2 regions of the Cupriavidus sp. 09_S30 genome follow, and region 1 is predicted to be linked to the other one. Evidence: predicted binding sites of a transcription regulator. Region 1 holds the regulator's gene; the other holds the start of a gene.

The links. Region 1 encodes HrcA, which represses chaperone genes, less so after heat shock. Its sites were predicted from a motif close to TTAGCACTCNNNNNNNNNGAGTGCTAA; they were not measured.
Region 2: a site for HrcA is predicted at 3,221-3,247, ahead of rpoH (RNA polymerase sigma factor RpoH). Genes of this name have one in related genera too.

What each region holds. Positions count from the first base shown of each region.
Region 1 covers NZ_JBXOWI010000001.1:2,507,420-2,513,196, reverse strand. Annotated here, with positions in the region: gene recN (DNA repair protein RecN) at 1-1,183, opposite strand, end outside; gene AC1Z3O_RS11800 (NAD kinase) at 1,197-2,138, opposite strand; gene hrcA (heat-inducible transcriptional repressor HrcA) at 2,228-3,262, shown strand; gene hemH (ferrochelatase) at 3,347-4,462, shown strand; gene AC1Z3O_RS11785 (RNA-binding S4 domain-containing protein) at 4,459-4,854, shown strand; gene AC1Z3O_RS11780 (hypothetical protein) at 4,885-5,040, opposite strand; gene grpE (nucleotide exchange factor GrpE) at 5,308-5,777, shown strand, end outside.
Region 2 covers NZ_JBXOWI010000001.1:3,472,459-3,478,235, forward strand. Annotated here, with positions in the region: gene AC1Z3O_RS16235 (penicillin acylase family protein) at 1-897, shown strand, start outside; gene ybiB (DNA-binding protein YbiB) at 1,043-2,056, shown strand; gene AC1Z3O_RS16245 (pirin family protein) at 2,106-2,984, opposite strand; gene rpoH (RNA polymerase sigma factor RpoH) at 3,379-4,257, shown strand; gene AC1Z3O_RS16255 (SCO family protein) at 4,363-4,989, opposite strand; gene AC1Z3O_RS16260 (heme o synthase) at 5,144-5,777, opposite strand, start outside.

The sequences.
Region 1 (5,777 bases):
CCGCGAAACTGCCGCCGGCCATCGACAGGCCCTGCATGGCCTCGGTGACGGCGCTCGACAGCGCTTCGGCAGCGGCTTTGCGCGCCGCGCTCAGGTGGCGCGCAATGGTGAGGTAGGCGGCGCGCGCGGCCGCCTCGCGCGCCGTCACCTTGTTCAGGTCCTGGGCGGCCTGCAGGTCGTCGAGCTGCTGCCGGCGCGCCAGCAGTTCGTCGGGCAGCTGCTCGGGCGGCAGGCGGTACTTGCGCGCGGTGGTGTGCAGCGCCTGCATGCGCTCTTCCACCGCCTGCAGCCGCTCGGGATCCAGCTCCAGGCGGTCGACGTAGCGATTCAGAGAGTGGGCGGCTTCCTCGGCCTGCACCTGGGCCGGCTCCAGCGCCGCCAGCACGTCACGCAAGGCCGGGTCGATGTCGGCCAGCTGGCGCAGCCGCTGCACCACGGCGTTCAGGCCGGACAGCACCGAGCCGTCGGTCTCGGACAGCGCGTCTAGCGCGGCACGGCCGCCATCGATCAGGCCGGCGGCGTGCGACAGGCGGTTGTATTCGGACTGGATCTCGTCCCATTCGCCCGGCTGGGGCGCGAGCTTCTCCAGCTCGCCGACCTGCCATTCCAGGCGCTCGCGTTCGAGCTGCATCTCGCGCGATTGCTGCTCGACCGCTTCGCGCTGGCGCACGCAGGCGCGCCAGGTGCGCCAGGCCTCGGCCACCGCCGCGGCCTGCGCCGTCAGCCCGGCATGGGCGTCGAGCAGCAGGCGCTGGGCGTCCGGGCGCAGCAGCAGCTGGTGGGCGTGCTGGCCATGGATGTCGACCAGCAGGTCGCCGACCTCACGCAGCTGCGCCAGCGTGGCCGCCGCGCCGTTGATAAAGGCCTTGCCGCGGCCGCCCGCATCCACCGTGCGGCGCAGCAGCACGCTGCCGCGTTCATCGCCGTCGCCGGCCAGTTCGCGTTCAGCCAGCCAGGCATCCAGCGCGGAGTGGGTGGAGAAGGTGGCGCTGACGCTGGCGCGCGAGGCGCCCTCGCGCACCACGCCGGCGTCGGCCCGCTCGCCCAGCACCAGCGCCAGGGCGTCGATCAGGATCGACTTGCCGGCGCCGGTCTCGCCGGTGAAGACGGTGAAGCCGGCGGAAAAGTCGAGGTCGAGCGTGTCGACGATGACGAAGTCGCGGATGGACAGGCTGCGCAGCATCTTGGGTGGCGGATCAGAGGCGGTTGTCTTCGGACGGGTACTCGTGCCAGTGAAGCTTCTTGCGCAGCGTGGCGTAATAGTTGTAGCCCACCGGGTGCAGCAGCTTGATGGTCTTGTCCGAGCGGCGCACGACGATGCGGTCTCCCGGCAGCAGGGAGGTCAGCGACTGCATGTCGAAATTGACGCTGGCGTCGCGCGCCGTGGCCACTTCGATGGTGACCTCGGCATCGTGCGGCAGCACGATGGGCCGGTTGGACAGCGCGTGCGGGGCGATCGGCACCAGCACCAGGCCGGACAGCGTGGGGTGCAGGATCGGGCCGCCCGACGACAGCGCGTAGGCGGTCGAGCCGGTCGGCGTCGACACGATCAGGCCGTCCGAACGCTGGTTGTACATAAAGTAGCCGTCCACCGAGACCGCCAGCTCGACCATGCCCGAGATGCCGGAGCGGTTGACCACCACGTCGTTGAAGGCCAGCGCCGAGAAGATCTGCTCGTCGTCACGCACCACGCGCGACTCCAGCAGCATGCGGGTCTCGGCCTCGAACCGGCCGGCCAGCATGTCCGGCAGCACCGACTGCACGTCTTCCAGGGGGATGTCGGTCATGAAACCGAGACGACCGTGGTTGACCCCGATCAGCGGCACGTCGTGCCCGGCCAGCTGGCGGGCGATGCCCAGCAGGGTGCCGTCCCCGCCCAGCACCACGGCCACATCGGCATGGCGGCCGATTTCCTCGGGCGCCAGGGCGGGGTAGCCAGTCAGCCCGGTCGCGAGCGCGGTATCGCGCTCGAACACCACATCCTGGCCGTTCTTCAGGATGCAGGAGGCCAGTTCCTCGAGCCTCGCCTCGATGCCGGCCGTGGAGTAGCGGCCGACCAGGGCGACGGTGTGAAATGGGGCGCGGGCGGCGCCGGACTTGGGGTGTGCGGACATGCCCGGATTAGACCATACCGCCATGACCGTTGTCAGCATGGCGGGGGCGCCACTGCGGCGGCCTGTTGCGCCGTCCGCCCCATCGGGTAAAAGTTGCGTAAAATCGGGGCATTATGGATGAACGTTCGAAAACGCTGCTCAAGACCCTGATCGAGCGCTACATCGCCGAAGGGCAGCCGGTCGGCTCGCGGACCCTGTCGAAGTATTCGGGGCTGGACCTGTCACCGGCGACCATTCGCAATGTGATGTCCGATCTGGAGGAAATGGGCTTCATTTCCAGTCCGCACACCTCGGCCGGCCGGGTGCCGACGCCGCGCGGCTATCGTCTGTTCGTCGATTCCATCCTGACCACCAACGCGCCCGAGGGCGCGCCGGACCGGAGCGAGCTGGCCGAGCTGATCCACGACCAGCTCAGCGGCCAGCCGCTCGCGCCCCAGCGGATCCTGACCAGTGCGGCGCGCACGCTGTCCAACCTGTCGCATTTCGCCGGCGTGGTGATGACGCCGCGCCGTGCCCAGGCCTTCCGGCAGGTGGAATTCATGCGCTTGTCGGCCAAGCGCATCCTGCTGATCATCGTCACCCCCGAGGGCGACGTGCAGAACCGCATCATCCAGACCGAGCTGCCCTATACGCCGGCCCAGCTGGTCGAGGCCGCCAACTTCTTCAACTCCCACTACGCCGGCATGAGCTTCGACGCCGTGCGCGACCACCTCCGTGGCGAGCTGCAGGCGCTGCGGCTGGATATGTCGCAACTGATGCAGGCGGCGGTGGAGGCCGGCAGCGACGCCATGGCCGAGGAGGACGAGCAGGTCTTCATCTCGGGCGAGCGCAAGCTGCTGGAAGTGGAGGACCTGTCTTCCAGCATGGACAAGCTGCGCCGGCTGTTCGACGTGTTCGAGCACAAGACCAGCCTGCTGCAGCTGCTCGACGTGTCGAGCCATGCCGAGGGCGTGCAGATCTTCATCGGCGGCGAGAGCCGGCTGGTGCCGCTGGAGGACATGGCGGTGATCACGGCGCCCTATGGGGTCGACGGCCAGATCGTCGGCACGCTGGGCGTGATCGGCCCGACCCGGATGGCCTATGACCGCGTGATTCCCATCGTCGACATCACCGCGCGGCTCTTGTCCAGCGCGCTCAGCCACACTTGACGACCTTCCCGCGCGGGCCCGCGGCGCTGCCGCGGCCCGTCCGCCAGCACACGGCGCGCGCCGGCGCGCCATACCGGAAATGAGATGACATTTTCGCCAGAACCGGCCTACCAGCACGGCCAGCCGCCGCGCACCGCGATCCTGCTGATCAACCTGGGCACGCCGGATGCCCCCACGCCCAAGGCGGTGGGGCGCTACCTCAAAGAGTTCTTGTCCGATCCGCGCGTGGTGGAAATCCCGCGCATGGCCTGGCTGCCGATCCTGTACGGCGCGATCCTGCCGCTGCGTTCGCGCGCCTCGGCCATGAAATACGAATCGATCTGGCTGCGCGAGGCGCACATGACCGGCTCGCCCCTGCTGGTGCACAGCGAGCGCCAGGCCCACGGGCTGCAATTGTTGCTGAACCAGCACGGGCACGAGGTGACCGTGGCCTGCGCGATGCGCTACGGCAATCCGTCGATCGCTTCGGTGATGGAGGCGCTGCGGCGCCAGGGTACCGAGCGCCTGCTGGTGCTGCCGATGTATCCGCAGTACTCGGCCAGCACCACCGCGACCGCCTTCGACGAGGTATTCCGCGTGCTGGCGCAGTGGCGCAACCAGCCGGAGCTGCGCCTGGTCAAGCATTTCCACGACCATCCGGCCTATATCGGCGCGCTGCACCAGCAGGTCGGCGCCTACTGGGCCCAGCACGGCACGCCGGATTTCGCGCGCGGCGACAAGCTGATCCTGTCCTTCCACGGACTGCCGCGGCGCATGCTGGAACTGGGCGACCCCTACCACTGTGAATGTCTCAAGACCGGCCGCCTGCTGGGCGAGGCGCTGGGACTGCAGCCGGGGCAGTACCAGGTCACCTTCCAGTCCCGCTTCGGCCGGGCGGAGTGGCTGCAGCCCTATACGGCGCCGACGCTGCGCGAGCTGGGCAAGGTGGGCGCGGGCCGGGTCGACGTGTTCTGTCCGGGTTTTCCGGCGGACTGTATCGAGACGCTGGAGGAAATCGCCATGGAGGGGCAGTCGGAATTTCGCGTCGCGGGCGGCAATGCCTTCCACTTCATTCCCTGCCTGAACGATGCGCCGGCCTGGCTGACCGGCATGGCCGAGATCGGCCTGCAGCACCTGCAGGGCTGGCCACTGCGCGCCCCGCATCCGCACGAACTGGAGGCGCTGCGCACGCGTGCCCAGACCCGGGGAGCGGCGGCATGAACGTGAGCTTCGAGCCGGATGCCCGGCTGCGCATCGACAAATGGCTTTGGTGCGCGCGCTTCTTCAAAACCCGCTCGCTCGCCGCCGAGGCGGTCGAACGCGGGCGGGTGCAGGTCAACGGCCAGGCGTGCAAGAACTCGCGCGAAGTCCGGCCCGGCGACACGGTGGTACTGGAGGCGCACGCCCAGCGCTGGGAAGTGGTGGTGAAAGGTATCGCAGCCGCGCGCGGATCGGCGCCGGTGGCGCAGACGCTTTATGCCGAAACCGAAGAGAGTCAGGCTCGGCGGCGTGCCGAGGCGGAACGCCGCAGGCTGCATAACGAGCCGGCGGCGCAACTGCATGGCCGGCCGACCAAGCGCGACCGGCGGCGCATGGATGGACTCGGCAGTTGAACGGGGCGAACGGGTGCCTGCGGTGGGGGATCAGCGCAGGTAATGAATGATGTAGTGCTTGAAGATGGCCTTGCCGCTGCCGTATTCCGTATCGCGCGGGGTCAGGGCGCCGGACAGGCAGATGAAGGTCGTCATCGCCGACAATACGGCGATCAGGCAGAGCGCGATAACAGGCAGCTTATGCATGGCGAATCCTTCGACATGGACCCGTAGGTGATGCATTCACGCCCCCCGTTATTTTTATCACTTTGTTTAGAGTAATCTTAGTGGGTGCAGTGCAGCATAGCAATAAGCCGGCGCTTGCAATGGACGGCGCTTTGTAACGGTGTATTTCGGTGCCCCGCTGGTTTTACTCTTGAAAATCGATTGCCCGCCACCAGTTGCGGGTTAGACTCGCCGATTGACTCCCAACGGCCGCCTTTTGCGCGGGCCGTGCTTTATTTACGGATCGACATGGAAGAACAGAAGCAGACGCCATCCCCGACGACGCCAGCCGGCGAAGACACGAGCAACGCGGCACCGGCCCAGGCCGAAACCGCTGCCGTGGAGGATGTGGCGGCCCAGATCGCTGCGCTCGAGACCAAGGCGCGCGAGCACTACGACCTGTTCCTGCGCGCCACCGCCGAGGGCGAGAACATTCGCCGCCGCGCCCAGGACGACGTGGCCAAGGCCCACAAGTTCGCGATCGAGAACTTCGCCGACCACCTGCTGCCCGTGATGGACAGCCTGCAGGCGGCGCTGTCCGATGGCTCCGGCGACATTGCCAAGCTGCGCGAGGGCGTGGAACTGACGGCTCGCCAGCTCAGCAACGCCTTCGAGAAGGGCAAGATCCTCGAACTGAATCCGGTGGGCGAGAAGTTCGACCCGCATCGCCACCAGGCAATCTCCATGGTGCCCTCCGAGCAGGAGGCCAATACGGTGGT
Region 2 (5,777 bases), 970 kb from region 1:
CTGACCGGCTTCCCGGACATCATCGGACCGGCGGGTGCGAGTGGCGCCGCGCTCAGCATGCGCACGCGCATGGGCCACCTGCTGGCCCAGCAGCGCATCGACGGCACCGATGGCTACGGCCCCGCCAAGGCGTCGGTCGACAGCGTCAAGCAGATGGTGCTCAACAGCCGCGTGCTGACGGCCGAGCTTTTCAAGGACGATGCGCTCGCCGCAGTCTGCACGGCCCCGCAGATCTCGATCAGCAGCGACCCGCTGACCAATGAGTCCTTCGCGGCGAGCAATGTCGACATCGCTCAGGCCTGTGAGGTGCTGCGCGCCTGGAACAACACGGGCAACACCGAGGCCCGTGGCGCCCACATCTGGGACGAGTTCTGGGCAAGAGTCAGCCTGCTGCCGGCCAGCAAGCTGTACACCGTGCAGTTCGACCCGAACGATGCAATGCGCACGCCCCGCGGCCTGAAGACCGACAACCCAACCGCCCTGCAGCAGGCCTTCGGCGCCGCCGTGCTGAAGGTGCAGCAAAGCGGCTTCGCGCCGGATGCGCCGCGCGGCGACACCTTGTTCGCCACGCGCGGAGGCCAGAAGGTACGGCTGTTCGGCGGCTGCGGCGGCCCGGGCTACTTCACCATCGCATGCTCGGAGAACCGCATCCAGCAGGGCGGCTACAGCATGGACGGCGATCCGAACGGCAACAGCTATATGCAGATCGTCAGCTTCGCCGACGGCAAGGTCGAGACCCATACCTTCCTGACCTTCTCGCTCTCCGACGACCCCGCCTCCGCGCACAACGGCGACTACACGAAGGAATACGCCGCCAAACGCTGGACGAAGATGCCGTTCACCGAGGCGGAAATCACCGGCAACCCGGACTTCCGCACGGTCACGCTGAGGGAGTAATCCCCCCACGGCAGGCGGGCGGGCGCTGCACGCGCCGCCCTGCCAGCAACACAACGCCGCCCGGCCTGCCTGGCGGCGTTTTCACGCCGCACTGCGGCGCGTGCTCCGCTATCATGAAGCGCAAACCCTCCTCCTGCGCCGCATCATGACCCAGCCTGCCACCCCCGCCAGCCCCCCCAGCCCCGATACGCCGTTCCCCGCCGCGAAGTACATCAAGGAGATCGGGCGCGGCGCCCAGGGCGCCCGCGCGCTGCCGCGCGATGACGTCCGTACCCTGTTCGACGCCATGCTCGCCGGAAGAGTCTCCGATATCGAGTTGGGTGCCATCCTGATGGCCTACCGCATCAAGGGCGAGACGCCCCACGAACTGGGCGGCATGCTGGAGGCCGCCCATGCGCACTGCGCGCCGCTGGCCGCGCCGCCCGATACGCCCGTGGTGGTGGTGCCCAGCTACAACGGCGCGCGCAAGCAGCCCAACCTGGTGCCGCTGCTGGCCATGCTGCTGGCACGCGCCGGCACGCCGGTGCTGGTGCACGGCATCCGGCAATTCGCCGGCCGCATCACCAGCCTCGCCCTGTTCGAGGCGCTGGGCGTGCCGCTGTGCGCCAGCGCGCAGGACGCAACGGCGCGGCTGCGCGGTCCGGGCGCGCCGCTCGCCGTGCTGCCGATCGACGTGCTGTCGCCGGCGCTGGCGCGGCTGCTGGACAAGCGCGACATGATCGGCCTGCGCAATTCAGCGCACACCGTTGTCAAGCTGCTGCAGCCGGTGGGCGGGCACAGCCCGGCCGAGGCGCTGCGCCTGTACAGCTACACCCACCCGGAGTACCGCGAAACGCTGACCGATTTCTTCTCCCAGGAGCCGGCCAATGTGCTGCTTGCGCGCGGCACCGAAGGCGAGGTGGTGGCGGACGCCCGCCGCGGCGGGCGCATCGATTGGCTGCACGATGGGCACCAGCGCACGCTGGTCGAAGCCGCCGCCGGCTCGATCGGCGAGGTGCCGGACCTGCCTGCGGGTACGAGCGTGGAGCAGACCGCGGACTGGATCCGCGCCGTGCTGGATGGCACCACGCCGGTGCCGGCGCCGATCGCAGCCCAGGTCGAGGCCATCGGCGCCTGCCTGCGCGAGGGCGCACACGTCAATTGGGCCAGCCCGCTCTGACCCTGCCCTGAGGCCCTGCTGCCGTGCCGCCGTGCGGCCGGTCCCTGTGTCAGGACGGCCGGCGCGCCGGCAGCGGAATGCGCTCGGTCTCGCCGGGCACCGCAGGGAAGTGGTTGTCCTCCCAGCGCTGGGCGGCCGCCTCGATGGCCTCCTTGCTGCTCGCCACGAAGTTCCAGTAGATGAAGCGCCGCCCGTCGAGCGGATCGCCGCCCAGCAGCATCACGCGCGCCGGCGCGATGGCCGAAAGCGTGACCGTTTCATCCGGCAGCAGCGTCGCCAGGTGCTCGGCCGGGATCGGCTCGCCGTCGACCTCCACGCCGCCGTCCACGGCATAGACGCCACGCTCCACATGCTCCGGAGGGATCTCCAGCGTCGCGCCGGCTTCCATGTCGACGGCCACATACAGTGTGCGGCTGAACACATGCACCGGCGACACGGTACCGAACGCGTCCCCCGCGATCACCGTCATGTGCACGCCCGGCAGCTTCAGATGCGGCAGGCTGGCGGCGGAAAAGTGGTGGAAAGACGGCTCCGCGTTCTCATGCGCCTTGGGCAGCGCCACCCAGGTCTGGATGCCATGCAGGTGCGGACCGGCCTGCCGCTCAGACTGCGGCGAGCGCTCGGAATGGACGATGCCGCTGCCTGCTGTCATCCAGTTGACGTCACCCGGGCGTATCACCTGCTCATTGCCCAGGCTGTCGCGATGCACAAATTCGCCCTCGAACAGGTAGGTCACCGTGGCCAGCCCGATATGCGGGTGCGGACGCACGTCCGCGCCCTTGCCCGGCGGCATCGCCACCGGGCCCATGTGGTCCAGGAAAATAAAGGGCCCGACGGTCTGGGCCGCCGCCGCCGGCAGCACGCGGCGCACGGTGAAATCGCCCAGATCCCGCACATGGGGATTGAGCAGGTGTTCGATCACAGACATAGATCCTCCTGGGGAAATGGGGGGGCGCACGACGGCGAAGTGGCTCTTCCGTAGTGTAGACGGCCCGCCCCGGAATGTTGTCCTGGCGCACAGAACCGCAGGGCCCGGACCTGCTCTAATGCTAGGCGTGCGCGCGCCGCGCCTTGCGCGAGGTGCACGATTAAACACATAGCCAGATCGCTATCGAATTTTTAAACTCAATCGTCTGGAACTATTTACCCTCATTGCACGTCGAATTAGCAGCCAATCAGCTTGAGTGCTAATATCTGTTGCAATGCAGTGCGGTCCCTCCTGGAGCCGCACCCCCGGCAGCCCGCCTGCCGGATGCGAAAGGAGCCCATTAGTGAACGCAGTCCTGTCTGCCGATCCGATCCAAAACACCCGCCTGCCCGCCATGCCGCAGCGCGGCGCGAGCCTTGCGCTGGCCGTCCCTGGCAACCTGGGCAATCTCGACAGCTATATCCAGGCTGTCCACCGTATCCCGATGCTCTCCCCGGAAGAGGAGCAGCATCTCGCGCGCGAATTGCGCGATCATGATTCCGTCGCCGCCGCACGCCGGCTGGTGATGTCTCACCTGCGCCTGGTCGTGTCCGTAGCGCGCCAGTACCTGGGCTACGGCCTGCCGCACGCCGACCTGATCCAGGAAGGCAATATCGGCCTGATGAAGGCGGTCAAGCGCTTCGATCCCGAACAGGGCGTGCGCCTGGTGTCCTACGCCATCCACTGGATCAAGGCCGAGATCCACGAGTACGTGCTGAAGAACTGGCGCATGGTCAAGGTGGCGACCACCAAGGCCCAGCGCAAGCTGTTCTTCAACCTGCGCAGCCATAAGCAGGAAGCCCACAACACCTTCACGCCGGAGCAGGTCGAGGCGGTTGCGCGCGAGCTCAACGTCAAGCCCGAGGAAGTGATGGAGATGGAAACCCGCCTGTCGGGTGGCGATCTCGCACTGGAAGGGCAAGTCGACGATGGCGAAGAGGAGTTCGCGCCGATCGCTTACCTGGCCGACAACCACAACGAGCCTACCCGCGTGATGGAGGCCAAGCGCCATGACCGCCTGCAGGTGGAAGGACTCGAAGAGGCGCTGGCCAAGCTCGACGAGCGCAGCCGCCGCATCATCGAAGCCCGCTGGCTGCAGGTGAACGACGACGGCTCTGGCGGCGCGACGCTGCATGAGCTGGCCGCCGAATTCGGCGTGTCCGCCGAGCGCATCCGCCAGATCGAAGTAGCGGCGATGAAGAAGATGAAGGGCGCGCTGCAGGCATTCGCCTGATCCCCGCCCGCGCCAGCGCGGGCAGCCGCCACGAGTGCGAAGGGCCGGTCGATGACCGGCCCTTTCTTTTTTCCTCTGTCCTTTTTCCCTGCCGCGGCGCCGGCGTCAGGACAGCAGCAGCTTGAGGTCGTGCGCGATCGGGGCGGGGCCCTGGCCGTGGCGGATAAACAAGCGCAAGCGCCCCTGCGGGTCGAACACGTAGCTGCCCGCCGAGTGGTCCATCGTGTAGTTGTTCGGCGAGGTACCCGGCACCTTGGCGTAATAGACCTTGAAGTCCTTGGTGACCTTCTGCAGCGCAGCCTGGTCGGCCGGGCGCATGCCCAGGAAACGGGGATCGAAGGCCGGTACGTACTGCGCCAGCAGTTGCTGGGTATCACGCTCCGGGTCGACGGTCACGAACAGCACCTGCACGCGATCGGCATCCGGGCCGAGGGACTCCATCACGGCCTTCAGTTCGGCCATCGTGGTGGGGCACACATCGGGACAGTGGGTGTAGCCGAAGAACATCACCACGGCCTTGCCCTTGAAGTCCGCCAGCGTGCGCACCTTGCCGTGGTGATCGACCAGGCTGAAGTCCTTGCCGAATTCGCTGCCCCCCGTGATGTCGATGTTGTCGAACTTAGGGCTGGACTGGCCGCAAGCGGCCAGCATCAGCGCCAGCAGCGCGAGCACGGCATGGCGGCGCAGATTGCCGAACAGGGAGGGGAGCGGGAAGGGGCGAGGCTTGAACATGGCGCGTGTGGTCGGATGAATCGGGGCAGACCGCTGCGGAGCAATCGGGTGCGTCATGCGCCTCCCGGAGCGGTCCCTCACACCTGCGAGTATCGCGCATTCGCGCGGGGACGCGTCCAGACGCGACAAATTGTCGCGTCTGGACACTGTGCTATCAGAGCGGCAGCACGAACTTGAAATAGTGATCCACCAGCAGCACGGCGAACAGCAGCGACAGGTAGAGGATCGAGAAACGGAAGGTGCGCTGGGCGAGTTCGTCCGAGTAATTGCAGTACAGCCGCCACGAGTAGGACAGGAAGCCGCCTCCCAGCGCCAGCGCCGCCACCAGGTAGATCAGTCCGCTCATGCCATAGATGAACGGCAGCAGCGTGGCCGCGATCATCACCAGCGTGTACAGCAGGATATTGAGCAGCGTGAAGCGTTCGCCGTGGGTGATCGGCAGCATCGGCAGGCCGGACTTGGCGTAGTCGGCGCGGCGATACAGCGCCAGCGCCCAGAAGTGGGGCGGCGTCCAGGTGAAGATGATCAGCACCAGGAACCAGGCCTCGGCGGGCACCGTGCCGGCGACCGCGGCCCAGCCGATGGCCGGCGGCATGGCGCCGGAAAGCCCGCCGATCACGATATTCTGCGGCGTGGCCGGCTTCAGCAGGATGGTGTAGATCACCGCATAGCCGACGAAGGTGGCAACCGTCAGCCACATGGTCAGGTCATTGGTGAAGACGTGCAGCAGCCACATGCCTGCGCCACCGAGCACGGCGGAGAACACCAGGGTCTGCGTCGTGCTGATC